DNA from 4 places in the Bradyrhizobium sp. USDA 326 genome. Region 4 is predicted to be linked to each of the others. Evidence: riboswitches for the same ligand, from Rfam matches in the RefSeq annotation. Region 4 holds a riboswitch; each other region holds the start of a gene.
The links. Region 4 has a riboswitch for cobalamin ahead of metE (5-methyltetrahydropteroyltriglutamate--homocysteine S-methyltransferase). Riboswitches for the same ligand answer to the same signal wherever they lie in the genome.
Positions count from the first base shown of each region.

Region 1 (3,660 bases), 1.7 Mb from region 4:
GAAATTGGCGATGCGCGATAGCGCGAGGCAGGCGATCTTGCATCGGCCCGGCTTTCGCGCGTCACTCAGGCCCAGCGCATCCTCGGCCGGCAGCTCGCCGGCGCGCGGAAACCAGGGCAGCACGCCAAGGCCGCGCCATGCGGTCTTTTGCTCGATCAGATTGTAGCCGTCGTCGAACAGGGTGGGGTCGCCGCGGAACTTGTTGATGACGAAGCCAGAGATCATCGCGGCATCGTCGGGGTCGATCACCGTCTTGATGCCGACCAGCTGGGCGATGACCCCGCCGCGATCGATGTCGCCGACCAGCACGACCGGCACATTCGCCTTGCGGGCAAAGCCCATGTTGGCGATGTCGGACTTGCGCAAATTCACCTCGGCGGGGCTGCCGGCGCCTTCGACCAGCACCAGGTCAGAGCGCGCCTTAAGCCGTTCAAAGCTCTCCAGCACCGCGCCCATCAGCGACGGCTTCATCTCCGCGTAGTCGCGCGCGCGTGCGGTCGCGATGCGCTTGCCATGGACCACGACCTGCGCGCCGACATCGGTCTCGGGCTTGAGCAGCACCGGGTTCATGTCGGTGTGCGGCTCGACGCCGGCGGCGAGCGCCTGTAGCGCCTGGGCCCGGCCGATCTCACCGCCGTCGACCGTGACCGCGGCGTTGTTCGACATGTTCTGCGGCTTGAAGGGCAGCACGCGCAGGCCGCGCCGCGTGAAGGCACGCGCAAGGCCGGCGACGATGAGCGACTTGCCCACGTCCGAGCCGGCTCCCTGGATCATCAATGCGCGCGTCATCGTCGAAGAGTCTCAGAACTCGACGCCGGCCTGTGCCTTGATGCCGGAACGGAACGGGTGCTTGACCAGCGTCATCTCGGTGACGAGGTCGGCGATCTCGATCAGCTCGTCCTTCGCGTTGCGACCGGTGAGCACGACATGCGTCATCGCAGGCTTCTGCGTGGTCAGGAATTCGACGACTTCGGCGATGTCGAGATAGTCATAGCGGAGCGCGATGTTGATCTCGTCGAGCACGACCATCCGCAGCCGCTCGTTGAGGATCAGCTCCTTGGCCTTCTCCCAGCCGGCGCGCGCGGCGGCGATGTCGCGGGCACGGTCCTGCGTCTCCCAGGTGAAGCCTTCGCCCATCGCGTGGAACTGGCAGAGATCGCCGAAATGGCTGGTGAGCAGGCGCCGTTCGCCCGTATCCCAGGCGCCCTTGATGAATTGCACCACCGCACAAGGGAAGCCATGGGCGACGCAGCGGACGATCATGCCGAAGGCCGAGGAGGATTTGCCCTTGCCGCTGCCGGTGTGGACGATGATCAGGCCCTTTTCGCCGCTCTTGGTCGCCATGATCTTGTCCCGGGCGGCTTTCTTCTTCGCCATCTTCTGGGCGTGCCGGGCGTCGGTTTCCTCGCCCGTTCGGGTGTCCGGTTCAGGCGTCATCGTACCAGTCCTTCGGCTTGACAAGTGGCAGTCACGGGCAAATGGTGGCCCGGCGTTGGTTCCTGTCCTATGACAGGCGAAGAGGGAATGCGATAGGGTCCGAATCGGCAAGATTTGGGTCCAAAATGCAGCCGCCCCCGCGACCGTGACCGGAGAGATGCCCGAAGCCACTGATTCCCGCGGGAATCGGGAAGGCGGGGATCGAAGGGCAAAGCCCTGCTCCGCAAGCCGGGAGACCTGCCAGCGCGAAGAGTTTTGGACCGGCGGACGGGGTGTTCCGCGACGGGGAAACGGGCCCTTTGAGCCAAGGTCCGTGTGCCTCTCGCCTCCCGCTGTTTATCCTGGAAGAGGCGATGACCGTCACACTTTACGTCTGCATCACCTGCCGCGCCGGCCAGACGCTTGGGGAGGGCGAGACAACGCCCGGCAAGCGCCTGCATGGCGCGATCCTCGAGGCCGGCGTGCCCGAGAGCGTCAGCGTGGTTCCCGTCGAATGCCTGTCGGCCTGCAGCCAGGGCTGCTCGGTCGCGCTCAGCGCGCCCGGCCGCTGGTCCTATGTCTATGGCCGCCTGTCGGAGACGAGTGCGCAGGACGTGGTCGCAGGTGCTGCGGCCTATGCGGCGGCGCCGGATGGCCTCGTGCCCTGGCGCAGCAGGCCGGAAATATTCCGCAAGCAGTCGCTTGCCCGCATTCCCCCCATTGCCGTCGTGCCGGAGGCCGCCGAATGAACTCGCTCGCCAAAATCCCCGTCACGGTGGTCACGGGGTTTCTCGGTTCCGGCAAGACCACGCTGATCCAACATCTGCTCGCCAATGCGAATGGCAAGAAGCTGGCCGTGCTCGTCAACGAGTTCGGCAGCGAGGGCGTCGACGGCGAAATCTTGAAATCCTGCGCCGACGCCAATTGTCCGGAGGAGAACATCGTCGAGCTCGCCAATGGCTGCATCTGCTGCACCGTGGCCGACGATTTCATTCCGACCATGGAGCAACTCTTGGCGCGCCCGGTGCGGCCCGATCACATCCTGATCGAAACCTCGGGCCTGGCGCTGCCAAAGCCGCTGCTGAAGGCGTTCGACTGGCCACAGATCCGCTCGCGCATCACGGTCGATGGCGTGATCGCGCTGGCCGATGCCGAGGCCGTCGCGGCCGGCCGCTTCGCGCCGGACCCGATTGCCGTCGAAGCGCAGCGCGCGGCGGACGACAATCTCGATCACGAGACGCCGCTGTCGGAAGTGTTCGAGGACCAGATCGCCTGTGCCGACATCGTGCTGCTGACCAAGGCTGATCTTGCAGGCAGCGCCGGGATCGAAGCCGCCAAGGCGGCGATCGCCGCCGAGATGCCGCGCCGCGTGCCGATGCTCCCTGTCACCGACGGTGCGATCGATGCGCGCGTCATTCTCGGCCTTGGCGCCGCCGCGGAGAACGATCTCGCCGCGCGTCCCTCGCATCATGACGGCGAAGAGGACCACGAGCACGATGATTTTGCCTCGGTCGTGATCGATCTGCCGGAGGTCGCCGACGTCGATGCGCTGGTCGCATCCGTGCAGCGTCTTGCGCGCGAGCAGAATGTGCTGCGTGCCAAGGGCTATATCGCGGTCGCGGGCAAGCCGATGCGCCTCCTGCTGCAGGCGGTCGGCGAGCGCGTGCGCCACCAGTTCGACAAGCCATGGGGCGCGGGTCACAGGCAGTCCAAGCTCGTCGTGATCGGCGAGCATGGCGATATCGACGAGGCCGCGATCAGGTCAGGGCTTGGTATCTGATGCACGTCGTCTTCCGCGAGAGCCGCGGTCTCGAGGAGACCGCGACGCCAAGAGACATCGGCCAGGACCCGGCCGATCTCGTGGTGCTCTCGTTTTCGGATTCCGATCTTGCGGCGTTCGCGGCCGGCTGGCGGCGTGGCCGGAACAGCCTGCCGTCGCTGCGGCTTGCCAATCTTTCCGAACTTCGTCATCCGCTGTCGGTCGACACCTATATCGAGCGCACGCTGTCGCAGGCGCGCGGCATCCTGGTGCGCCTGATCGGCGGCGAGTCCTACTGGCCGTACGGCCTCGCCGCCCTGCAACAGCTCGCCAAGGACCGCAACATCGCGCTGGCCGTGCTGCCGGCCGATGGTCGCGACGACACGCGGCTCGATTCGTATTCGACGTTGCCGGTTTCGACGCTGCGTCGGCTCAAGGTGCTCTGCGACACCGGCGGTCCGGTCGCGGCGCAAGCTGCGATCGCG
Region 1 covers NZ_JBMGQA010000001.1:5,462,495-5,466,154, forward strand. Annotated here, with positions in the region: gene ABIG06_RS25620 (cobyric acid synthase) at 1-789, opposite strand, end outside; gene cobO (cob(I)yrinic acid a,c-diamide adenosyltransferase) at 802-1,437, opposite strand; cobalamin riboswitch at 1,477-1,696, shown strand; gene ABIG06_RS25630 (DUF1636 family protein) at 1,791-2,165, shown strand; gene cobW (cobalamin biosynthesis protein CobW) at 2,162-3,196, shown strand; gene cobN (cobaltochelatase subunit CobN) at 3,196-3,660, shown strand, end outside.
Region 1: another riboswitch for cobalamin. It lies ahead of ABIG06_RS25630 (DUF1636 family protein); the one in region 4 lies ahead of metE (5-methyltetrahydropteroyltriglutamate--homocysteine S-methyltransferase).

Region 2 (3,660 bases), 1.7 Mb from region 4:
CCACGGCGTCTCCGGAGCGTCGGTCGAGAAGATCCTGTGCGCGGTCGGCGGCCTCGAGATCGCGGCGATCTCAGGCGCGATCATTGCGGCCGCGCAGGCCCGCATTCCGGTGTTGATCGACGGCTTCATCGTGTCCGTCGCGGCCCTGGCCGCGGCGCGTCTCAATCCGTCCTGCCAGCCGTTCCAGCTTGCCGCGCATCAATCGGCGGAGCAGGGGCATCGGCTGGTGTTGCGCGCGCTCAACGTTCAGCCGCTGATCAGCCTCGATCTCAGGCTCGGCGAGGGATCGGGCGCGGCCATCGCGCTGCCGCTGGTCCGCTCGGCCTGTGCGCTTCACAACGGCATGGCGACGTTTACGCAGGCCAACGTGCCGGATCGCCCGGCCTGATGCGGCTCAAGCCACGCGCTGGTTGACCGAGACGACACGCCAGCCCGCCGTGAGCCGGTCGATCCGGGTCAGCGACAGCGGATCGATCACGAAGCGCAAGGCGGCCTGCGGCGTCAAGTCCAGCGCGATGCAGAGCGCGGCGCGGATGGTGCCGGAATGCCCAACCAGCGTTGCCGAGCCTGCGCCAATCCGCGATAGACCCACCTGCACGCGCGCAACCTGATCCGCAAAGCTTTCGCCGCTCGGCGGCCGTCCGTGCGCCGGATCGCGCCAGAACTGCGCGTACGTCTCGCCACCGCTCGCGGCGAGCTCGTCATGCCGACGACCGGTCCAGTCGCCGAAATCCTGCTCGCGAAATTCGCTGACCAATTCCGGTTCGAGCCCCAGAGCGCGCGCCGTCTCGACCGTGCGCCGCGACGGGCTGGCATAGCTGGTGGCATCCGGCGGCAAACGCTGCCGCAGAGCCGCCAACGCGGCCTGATCGCCGAGATCCGCCCGCGCATCGGCTGCGTGGATCGTGCCGGCCACGCCCTCGACGGCCGCATGCCGTATCAACCAGAGGAAGGTCTCGCCTTCCATGCTCATCTCCAAGGAAGTTGGTCGCTGTGGCCACACCGCCGCAACTGCCACATTGACTCTGTCTTGGTGGTAATCCTAGATGCTGGCGACGGTTTTCCCGAGAGGGAATGAAAAGGGAATGCGGTGCGGGGAAACTTGTCCCCAATGCCGCGGCTGCCCCCGCAACTGTGAGCGGATAATCCTTCGTCACAAGCCACTGGGTCCTCGGTCCCGGGAAGGCGACGAAGCGGTGATGACCCGCGAGCCAGGAGACCTGCCGTCAGCCGTGGTCACACGCGAAGATGTCGGTCGGGGAGTACAGACATTCGGCTTCATCGGACGGCCCGAAAGGCCAACAGATGAGACCTCGTTCGCTGTGACGTGCCACTGACGTCATACCGAGGTTTCATATCGTGTCTTCCATCTGTATCTTACGGCCGAGCCGCTTCCTGCTCGCTTGTGCTGCGCTTACATCGTTCGTCGTTGCCGATATGCCTGCCGCCCTGGCGCAGCAGGTCCGCGAACCTCTGCCGCCGGTCGAGGTCTCGCCTGCTGAAACCGGCAGGCGGGCCACGCCAGCCGGCCGTGAAGCGCAGCGCGCACGCCGTGCAGCTGCGCGCCGGCCAGCGATCGTACCGGCCCCGCCCAAGCCCGGCGCGCCGGCCGCGACAGCGCAGACGCCGCTCAACAGCAATGTGGTCGCCGAAAGCGCCTCGCGGCTCGGCCTGACCGTGCGTGAGACGCCGGCGACGGTCGAGGTGATCTCCGCCGAGACCATGCGCGAGCAGGGCTATCGAACTGTCTCGGAGGTGGCGCAGGGTGCCGTCGGCGTCACCTCCGGCGACAATCCGGCCGAGCCCGCGGCGTTTTCCATGCGTGGCTTCACCAACAGCCAGATCAACACGCTCTACAACGGCATCAAGATCGGCCCGCAGAACATGACCTCGCGGATCACCGACACCGCCAATCTCGAGGCCGTGGAGTTCGTCAAAGGCCCGGCCTCGCTGATGTCAGGCGAGGGTGCCGCCGGCGGCGCCATCAACTTCGTTACCAAGCAGCCGCACACCGGACCGATCCGGAACGAAGCCGAATTTTCCTGGGACTCGCTCAACTCATTCCGCGCCCATTACGGTTCGGGCGGCAGCACCAATGTGCAGGGCCTCGACTATCGCTTCGACATCAGCCGTTCCACCCTCAGCGGCTTTGCCGACGACACCAACGTCAAGACGTTCGGCACGTCCGGCCAGCTCAATTACCGCGTCTCCGATAGTCTCAAAATCTGGGGCGCTATCGAGTACCGCGAGGATCGCTCCAAGGCCTATTGGGGCGCGCCGCTGGTGCCGGCCGCCTTCAGCGGCTCGCATGCGACGACGGGGATCGTCTCCGGCAATTACATCTCGAATTACAACAAGACCAATCTTGGCGCGGTCACCATCGACGATCGCACGTTCAACACCAATTACAACGTTCTCGACAACCGAAACGTGGCGCAGGAAGTCTGGCTGCGCGGCGGTTTTGAGCTGAAGCTCGCGCCTGATCTGACCTTGAAGAGCCAGGCCTATGGCTATGGCGCAGAGCGGACCTGGTTCAACAACGAGATCGAGGCGTTCAATTCCACCACGAACCTGGTCGATCGCGAGCGCTTCTATGTCGCGCACAGCCAGCGTCTGGTCGGCAACATCACCGACCTGATCTGGGACGCTGATATCGCGGGCTTTGACAACCGGCTGGTCACGACGCTCTCGTCAAGCTATCTCGATTTCGTAAGGCCGGGCGCGGCCAACTTTCCAGGCGATTCCGTTTCGCTGGTCGATCCCAATCGGGGCTACTACGGCCTGCTCACGACCCAGCAGCAGACCGCGCGCATCGACAACGAGGCGCTGTCGTTCGAGGACCGGCTGAAGCTGACACGTAACTTCGCGCTGGTTGGCGGCCTCCGCGTCGAGCATATCGGGCTCGACCGCAATTCGACCGACGTGAGCGGGCTGGAGAAGGCAGGCTTCCCGTTCACGAAAGACTGGGCGCCGGTGACGGGCCGCATCGGTTACACCTGGGAGGCCGTTCCCGGCCTCACCTTCTTCAGCCAGTACGCCACCGGCGCCGACATCGCCGCCAACAATATCTTTTTGCTTGGGCCGACCCAGCCGCTCGACCTGACGACCGCGCGCACCTACGAGACCGGCGTCAAGCATCTGTTCTGGGACAACAGGGCGGAATGGTCTTTCTCGGCCTACGACATCCTGCGCAAGAACGTCTACGCGGCGGCCGGCGGCATGCAGCTCAACATTGCCGGGCGGCAGGAGTCCAAGGGCGTCGAGCTTGCCGCGGCGGTGCGCCCGATCGAGCCGCTGCGGCTGTGGGGCAACATCGCCTATGTTGACGCTCGCTATGCCGACTACAATTTTGCCGGCGGCTCGTTCTCCGGCAACACGCCGCCGAACGTGCCGCGTATCGTCGCCAATGCCGGCGCGTCGTACCGGTTCTTCACGCCCTGGCCGGTGGAGGTCGGCATCACCGGCCGCCATGTCGGCGACCGCTACAACACCGATGCCAATGTCGTGACGATGAAGGCCTACACCGTCGCCGACGTCTATGCCTTCGTCGACATTCCCAAGACGGTCTTCGCTGCGGTCGACCAGGCCCGCCTGACCTTCCGTGTCCGCAACATCGCCGACAAGCGCTACGCGATCTGGGGCGATCCGTTCTATCCCGAC
Region 2 covers NZ_JBMGQA010000001.1:5,479,727-5,483,386, forward strand. Annotated here, with positions in the region: gene cobT (nicotinate-nucleotide--dimethylbenzimidazole phosphoribosyltransferase) at 1-388, shown strand, start outside; gene ABIG06_RS25715 (histidine phosphatase family protein) at 395-967, opposite strand; cobalamin riboswitch at 1,040-1,242, shown strand; gene ABIG06_RS25720 (TonB-dependent receptor) at 1,360-3,660, shown strand, end outside.
Region 2: another riboswitch for cobalamin. It lies ahead of ABIG06_RS25720 (TonB-dependent receptor); the one in region 4 lies ahead of metE (5-methyltetrahydropteroyltriglutamate--homocysteine S-methyltransferase).

Region 3 (3,660 bases), 3.1 Mb from region 4:
GACCACGGCTGCGGCCTGAGGCCGGCTGAAATCCGTTCTTAACATTTAGCACGCATTCTCGCAGCACGCGCATCGCTGATTGGCGGTGGCTCGTGGTGGGAAGGTCGGGGTTCGTTGCAATGCAGCGCACCTCGCGAGTGTCGTCGTGCTGTGCCTGACAGGGCAAGTCCCATGCGCCTCGTTGCGGTGATCATATTCGCGCTCATGACGGCGGCCTGCGACCAGGAGCGGGATATCACCGGCTCGACGACGTCGAGCTGTCCGATGCGAAACTACAGCTACAATCCACGCGACATGAGCCAGTGCGTCAACGCCTGCAGATCGTGCGATCGCGGCACAACGGTCACGTGCACGACCTCCTGCACCCTCAAGGGGGCTCGCTGAGCGGATTGCCTTCTGCGTCGCAGGGATCGTAACCGCGCCATCCCAAGCCTCCATCGTTCCCGCCGTCTCGACTTGAGCTCGAGGGCGACACCGTCGCCGAGGTCGGCGGCCTTGCCAAGGTATCGCTATGCCAATCTCAATTGGATGAAGGCCGGCGTCGTCGTCGAGGTCGAGATCGACAAGGTCGGCTGCTTGCGCAATGCCATTGCCGACGAAACCCCCGAGGTCTTGTAGGAACATGAGCAGCTCGCAGGCTTTCAGCGGAGTTTGCGCTGACGGTGCCGAGGCACCGGAACGATTCACATAGGATAGTCATTGGAAGCAGTGGGAAGGACGCGGAGTCCGATGGAATGGGTATGCTCGATCCCGGCCGGTTCCTGGTGTCGTGCTCGCATTGCGATGCCTGGCCGATGGCCGCCAACGTGAAACGTTCAAACTGGTCGGCATCCCCGCATGAGGTCCGTTTCGTCTGCACGCGCTGCCGGCGCGAAGAGACCGCGATCGTCTCGGCCTCCGGCGAGCTGACCCCGATCAAGCGCCTCGACGTTCCGCCGCGCGATGTCGCTGTCGCCTGGGCTCAGGCCCAGCGCCCGCGGGGACGAACATAGGCGCGGGGCATTGCCCGATCCGTCTGGGAGCCGGCCGATCGCGCTTGCGGCCGAGATGCCAGCAGTCGATTGACTCCCGGCCTGGGCGCCCCCTAGATTGGCCGGTGACGGTTCTCCTTACGGAGATCAAAAGGGAACGTGGTGCGAGATGCCCCGGCGCGGGGATCTTCTCAATGCCATGGCTGCCCCCGCAACTGTAAGCGGTGAATCTCTCGTCCTGTGCCACTGGGAATCTCGGTCCTGGGAAGGCGACGTAGAGGTAACGACCCGCGAGCCAGGAGACCTGCCGTCAGCCGTGGTCACACGCGAAGATGTCGGTCGGGGAGTACAGACATCAGCTTCACCGGAGCAATCGATCGCTCCGCCGTAAAGCCTCGTTCGCTGTGACGTGCCACTGACGTCATGCCGAGGTTATGATTTTGTCCCGTTTTGTCACTGCCTGCCGGCGCTGCTGCGCCGGCATCGTTGCGGCCGCTTTCTTCTATTCGCTCGATCCCTCCATCGCCCACGCACAGCAGGCCGGTGCCGAGCAGCTGCCGCCACTCGAAGTGACCCAGCCTGACGATCAGAGCCGTACGCGGGCCAGGGCGGCCGGCGACGGCGATGCGGGGAGGCGCCGGGCGAGGCCAAATGGTGCGCCGAGCGGGACCGGCTCGTCCGGCTCGGGCAGTGGAGCCGCCGCCGGCAATGACGGCATCGTCGGCGCGGCCACGACCGTCATCACGGCTGCGGACATCGCCCATGCGCCGTCGCAAATCCTGGCCGAGATCATCGCGACGCAAGTTCCGGGCGCCCAGATCACGACGTTCTACGGCGGCCAGATCGGTGCCAAGACCAGTGTCGATCTGCGCGGCTTCGGTGCCCTCGCCACGGCCAATACGCTGGTGCTGGTCAACGGACGGCGGCTGAACGACATCGACATGGCGCAGGTGGACCTCTCCACGATCCCGCTCAATGCCATCGAGCGTATCGAGGTCACGCGCGGCAATTCCGGTGCGGTGCTGTATGGTGACAATGCGGTTGGCGGCGTCATCAACATCGTCACCAAGAACGGCGTCGACGGCCCGCCCGCGACAGCGCGCATCGAGGCCGGTTTCGGCTCGTTCAACACTGGGCTCGGCAACGTCTCGACCGCGCTCAATTCCGGTCCGTGGTCGACCTCGTTCCACGGCAATGCCGTCAGGACCGACGGCTACCGCGACAACAATCGCTATTCCCAGGAGAACGGCGTCGGCAATCTGAACTACACGATGCCTGGCCTGACCGCCTTCCTGACCGTCGCCGGTGACAATCAGGAGCTGCGACTGCCGGGCGGCCGCACCGTGGATCCGTCGATCGGTCTCGACGAGCTCGCGAGCAACCGGCGAGGGGCCAGCACGCCTTTCAACTACGCCAATCAGCAGGGTTTTAGCGCGACCGCGGGCTTCACGAAAACCCTGGTCAACGGCGTCGATCTCATCGTCGACGGCGGCCTGCGCGACAAGAAGCAGCAGAGTGCGTTCTTCTCGAGCCCGACGCCGGTTCCGGCTTTCTTCACGTCGACCTATGTCGACGCCGATCTGACGACGTGGTCGATCACGCCGCGGCTCAGCGTGAAGAGCCTGCTCTTCGGAATGCCGTCGCAGTTGCTGACTGGCGTCGACTATTACGATGCGAGCTTTCAGCAGAACCGCGGCGCCGGCCAGGGTCTCGCCCCCTGGCACAACTACGTCCTCAGGCAGCAGACGGTTGCCGGCTATGTCCAGCACACCCTGGCCGTGACGGCCGCGACCGACATCTCCTACGGCGCCCGGGTGCAGAACATCGGCCTTTCGGCACGTGACGATTTTGATGCGGCGGCTCCGTTCAACGCCGACATCGGCGCGCTCCCGCTCGGGAGCGACGAGACGCAATATGCGCTGCACCTCGGTGCCGAGCATCGCCTCAGTGAAACCGTCGCGCTGTTCGGCCGGGCTGCGCGCGCCTTCCGCACGCCTGATGTCGACGAGCGGGTGTCGTCAGGCCCTTCATTCGACCCGTTCTTCAATCCGCTCCCGCAAACGTTCCGGCTCAAGACCCAGACCTCGCAGGACATCGAAGGCGGGCTGCGCATCAGAGGAGGCGGACTGCAGATGCAGAGCAGTCTCTACCTGATGGACCTCGCCAACGAGATCCATTTCAATCCGATCCTGTTCTACAACACCAACTTGGATCCGACCCGCCGTTACGGCTCGGAGACCAGTGTCTCCTATCGCATCAACGACGCCTTGCTGGTGCGTTCCGGCATGGCCTATACACGGGCCGTCTTCCGCGAAGGCGCCTGGGCGGGCAACGACGTGCCGCTGGTGTCGCGCTACACCGCGAGTGCGGGCCTCACCTGGAACATCTGGCAGAACTATCTGGTGCTGGACGCCACCGCGCGGTTCTGGAGCGAGCGCCGCATGGACAACGACCAAGCCGGAACCCAGAAGCCGATTCCCGCCAACGGCACCATCGACCTCAAGCTCAGCGGCCAATTTGAGCGCTACTTTTGGTCGCTCGGCGTCAACAATGTGCTGAACGCGCTCTACTACGACTACGCCATCGCAAGCACCTTCACGGACGGTCGCTTCAGCGCCTATCCGCTACCCGGTCGCACCTTTCTGCTCAGGGCCGGCGCCGCGTTTTGATTTCGATGGGGCTGTCACAG
Region 3 covers NZ_JBMGQA010000001.1:6,866,559-6,870,218, reverse strand. Annotated here, with positions in the region: gene ABIG06_RS32400 (hypothetical protein) at 1-19, shown strand, start outside; gene ABIG06_RS32395 (hypothetical protein) at 496-618, shown strand; gene ABIG06_RS32390 (hypothetical protein) at 735-992, shown strand; cobalamin riboswitch at 1,084-1,297, shown strand; gene ABIG06_RS32385 (TonB-dependent receptor) at 1,412-3,640, shown strand.
Region 3: another riboswitch for cobalamin. It lies ahead of ABIG06_RS32385 (TonB-dependent receptor); the one in region 4 lies ahead of metE (5-methyltetrahydropteroyltriglutamate--homocysteine S-methyltransferase).

Region 4 (3,660 bases):
GCGGTGCGGTGTTGCTCTGCGCGACCGTCTGCTAAGGCCTTCGCTCTCCTGAGTCTTGCTCTTCCTTTGGCTCGGTTCGTTGGAACCAGGAGCCCGGAGGAAATTTCGCGATGCGCTTGGCAAAAGAGGATTGTGGCTCCCAATCTTGGCCTTCGCTCTTCTCAAAAGTGATGACCCCGTTGTGTGTAAAATAACGTGGTCCTTGGATATCGCAATTCACCAAGAGCAGAATGCGCCATAGATCGCCTTTCTCGTTCGGCTTGTCATTCTGCTTGGGTAAGTAGTCTACCCCAACAGGTTCAATGATAGTGCATCGGCCCTGCCGCAGAAGATCGCCGAGCCGGCCTTGCGGCGTAGTCACAAAGTTGAAGTTACTTGGATCATGCAGAAAGCTAAGGTTTGCGTCCCTTTCACCATCTGCGACTTCTTTGGCGATCAACGAGAGCGCTAGGGCACGCCAGCCCAATTCCATCGGCTTCGCATAGGTTGACGCAAGCTCAGTCGTACCGTCGAGCGCGACTTTCCAGGTGATCGCGTACTGTTCGTCTGATTTGTTGTCTCGGTGCCTGGTCCACGAAACGAAAACATGGTCGCTTTCGCCGAGTTCAGCGACCCCCCACATCTGAGGGACGAACTGTGCCACCTTCGAGACATTCGAGATGATTTGTTCTATCGTCTCACCATCTTGCGCTCGCCAAGTTGACTTAAGTCTTTCGACAAGGGGGTTGTCGCTGGCGCGAATAGTGTTGCTCATGGCAGCCGGCCAGCCTAGGCAGATTAAAAGTCCGCCCAGGCGAAGCCATAGCGCGGGTCTTCCCGACATTCTCTTCATAATCCTCCGCCTATCGCGTTTCATCCATACATCTTTCAAAGCGGTAACCTTGAACCTGCTATGAGCGAGCGCAAGAAGTTTACGGAGACGCGACGGGGCACCCGCGGCTGTCCCACGCGGGCAGGCGCTCCCCTCTATGTCACGCGCCCCTAACTTCCCTAGCCAGCGACAGCGTCAATTGGCTGAGCTGGACATCCCCAAGCAGAAGAGACTGGGCATGTCGAGGGGCTTGCATTCTTCGTGCCAGGCAGCAGGCAGAGATTTGCATGGGTTTTATGTCCCTCTTGTCCACTTTCCGACCTGCGCACGGTTCGATGTTTCCATTCAGTGTATCGGCCGTAGCTCGATGCCAAGTGCCTGATGAGAATCGGGAGTGCGTTTGCCGTCATTGAACCGTGTGGTTCGCTATAGTTGCCCGTCGGCGTTCGGCCTACATGATGGCTGGCGATACGAAGCCGACTTAATCGACGAACTTTGAAGTCTGGCTGGCACGAAAATCAACCTGCTCGCCGCGTATGTGGCTAGATTGCGCCGCCTGCCTTGACGTGTTCAATGGGGATCCTCTAGTCGAGAAAATAGCTGGCCAGCGGATGTGCTGGGCGAACCGCTGGAAGTCGGAAGCCGCATCGAATGCATTCTGCTCGAAACGGCGGTAATCGCCGCCGCGCGGGCTGGTTTTGTCCCTTTCATTGATGGGGCGGGCGGCGTCGCCTCAAGGCAGCTCCGAGTCTCACTCCCACATCTGAGACAAGGACATCTCTGATTGCGACAGCTCTGTTTAGAGAATCATAGAGATGCACGGTCATTCGCCTACTAGATGTCTCAGATTAGCGTGCCACAAAATCTGAGAGGTTGACGGAAGAGTCCTCCTGCCGATAATCGAACTCGTCGAGGTTCTCCGAATCCCGCTTGATCCGGAGCTAAGAGGGAAGCCGGTCCAAATGCCGGCGCTGCCCCCGCAACTGTGAGCTGCGAGCTACTGTCCAACGATGTCACTGAAGCCCGCACGGCTTCGGGAAGGCCGGACAGCAGCGACGACCAGCGAGCCAGGAGACCTGCCCCGACGATAGATTGGTCCACGGGCGGGGTGTCTCGGTGGTGCGCCAAGCAGCCGTCGCGCGCGCGACTTCCTCTGCCTGCGTCCGCCATGGCCTCTGTCCCCAACAGGGGTTTACACTATGTCTCTTCTCTCTCTTCCGGTTGCTACGCTCGGTACGCCACGCATCGGTCCAAGGCGTGAGCTCAAATTCGCTCTTGAAAGCTACTGGGCGGGAAAGATCAGCGAACAGCAATTGCTCGAGGACGCATCCGGTCTGCGCGCAGCGAACTGGGCCCGTCAGAAGTCTCTCGGCGTTACGATCATTCCGTCGAATGACTTCTCGCTGTATGATCAGGTGCTCGATACAAGTGTCATGGTTGGTGCTATCCCGGAGATCTACGCCTCGAAACGAGAATACGTTTCCCTCAAGACGTACTTCGCCATGGCTCGCGGATCACAATGCGACGACCAGGATGCGAGTTGCGGTCTGGGGCCGCGGAGGTCTGGCGCACCCGCGCAGGAAATGACTAAGTGGTTTGACACCAACTACCATTACATGGTTCCCGAGTTTTACAAGGGACAAGCGTTCAGACTTTGCTCTCGCAAACCCATTGAAGAGTATGAGGAAGCAAAGGCTCTTGGCTTTCAGACCCGCCCTGTCCTGATCGGGCCGATCACATTCCTAAAGCTCGGCAAGAGTGCCGATAGCGCGTTCCAGCCCCTCTCCCTACTCGATGATCTAATACCGGTCTATATCGAGGTTCTGCATGAATTGGCCGAACGAGGGGCAAGTTGGGTTCAATTTGACGAGCCCTGCCTGGCCCTTGATCTGGATGAGGCGGCGCGAAAATCATTGCTACATGCCTATAACCGGTTCGCAAAGGAGGGACCGGCTATCAAAATCATGGTTGCCAGCTATTTCGGCGAGCTAGGCCACAATCTGGATACCGCATTGAGCCTCCCGGTTTCCGGTCTGCACCTCGATCTGGTCCGAGCGCCAGAGTTGTTGGATCAGGTCATCGCTGTCGGCCGAAGTGACCTCGTCATGTCGCTCGGGGTCATCGACGGCCGGAATGTATGGCGGTCGAACTTGTCGTCGCTCCGTCAGCGGATGGAGCCCGCGATTGCGAAGCTCGGCAAGCACCGTGTACAGCTCGCCCCATCCTGCTCGCTGCTTCATGTGCCAGTGGACGTTGAACTCGAGACCGGGCTCACGTCCGACGTCAAGAGCTGGCTTGCTTTCTCGGTTCAGAAGATGCGTGAGCTTGCGATCCTGGCGCGAGCACTCGCTGGCGACCAGAATGTCGAGCTCGCTCTCGCCGATTCGGAATGCGCTGCGACTGCCCGGCGGACTTCGCCCAAGATCCATGATACCAATGTCGCTGTGAGGATGAGGGCGATCGACCAGACAATGCGCCGGCGCGCCAGCCCATTTGTCCGTCGTTCCGAGATCCAAAGGGAACGCTTTGGACTACCAACGTTTCCCACCACGACAATCGGATCGTTTCCGCAGACCACAGAAGTCCGAAATGCTCGTGCGGCGCATGCGCGAGGTGCGATGAGCGACGAACAATACGACGAGTTTATCAAGGAAGAGATAGCCCGCGCCGTACGTTGGCAGGAGGACATCGGTCTTGACGTCCTCGTGCACGGCGAATTTGAGCGCAATGACATGGTGCAGTACTTTGGCGAGCAACTCGCCGGCTTCCTATTTACCAGGAATGGATGGGTACAGTCTTATGGTTCGCGCTGCGTCAGGCCTCCGATCCTGTTTGGCGATGTAGTGCGG
Region 4 covers NZ_JBMGQA010000001.1:3,804,703-3,808,362, forward strand. Annotated here, with positions in the region: gene ABIG06_RS17860 (nodulate formation efficiency C protein) at 32-754, opposite strand; cobalamin riboswitch at 1,707-1,909, shown strand; gene metE (5-methyltetrahydropteroyltriglutamate--homocysteine S-methyltransferase) at 2,011-3,660, shown strand, end outside.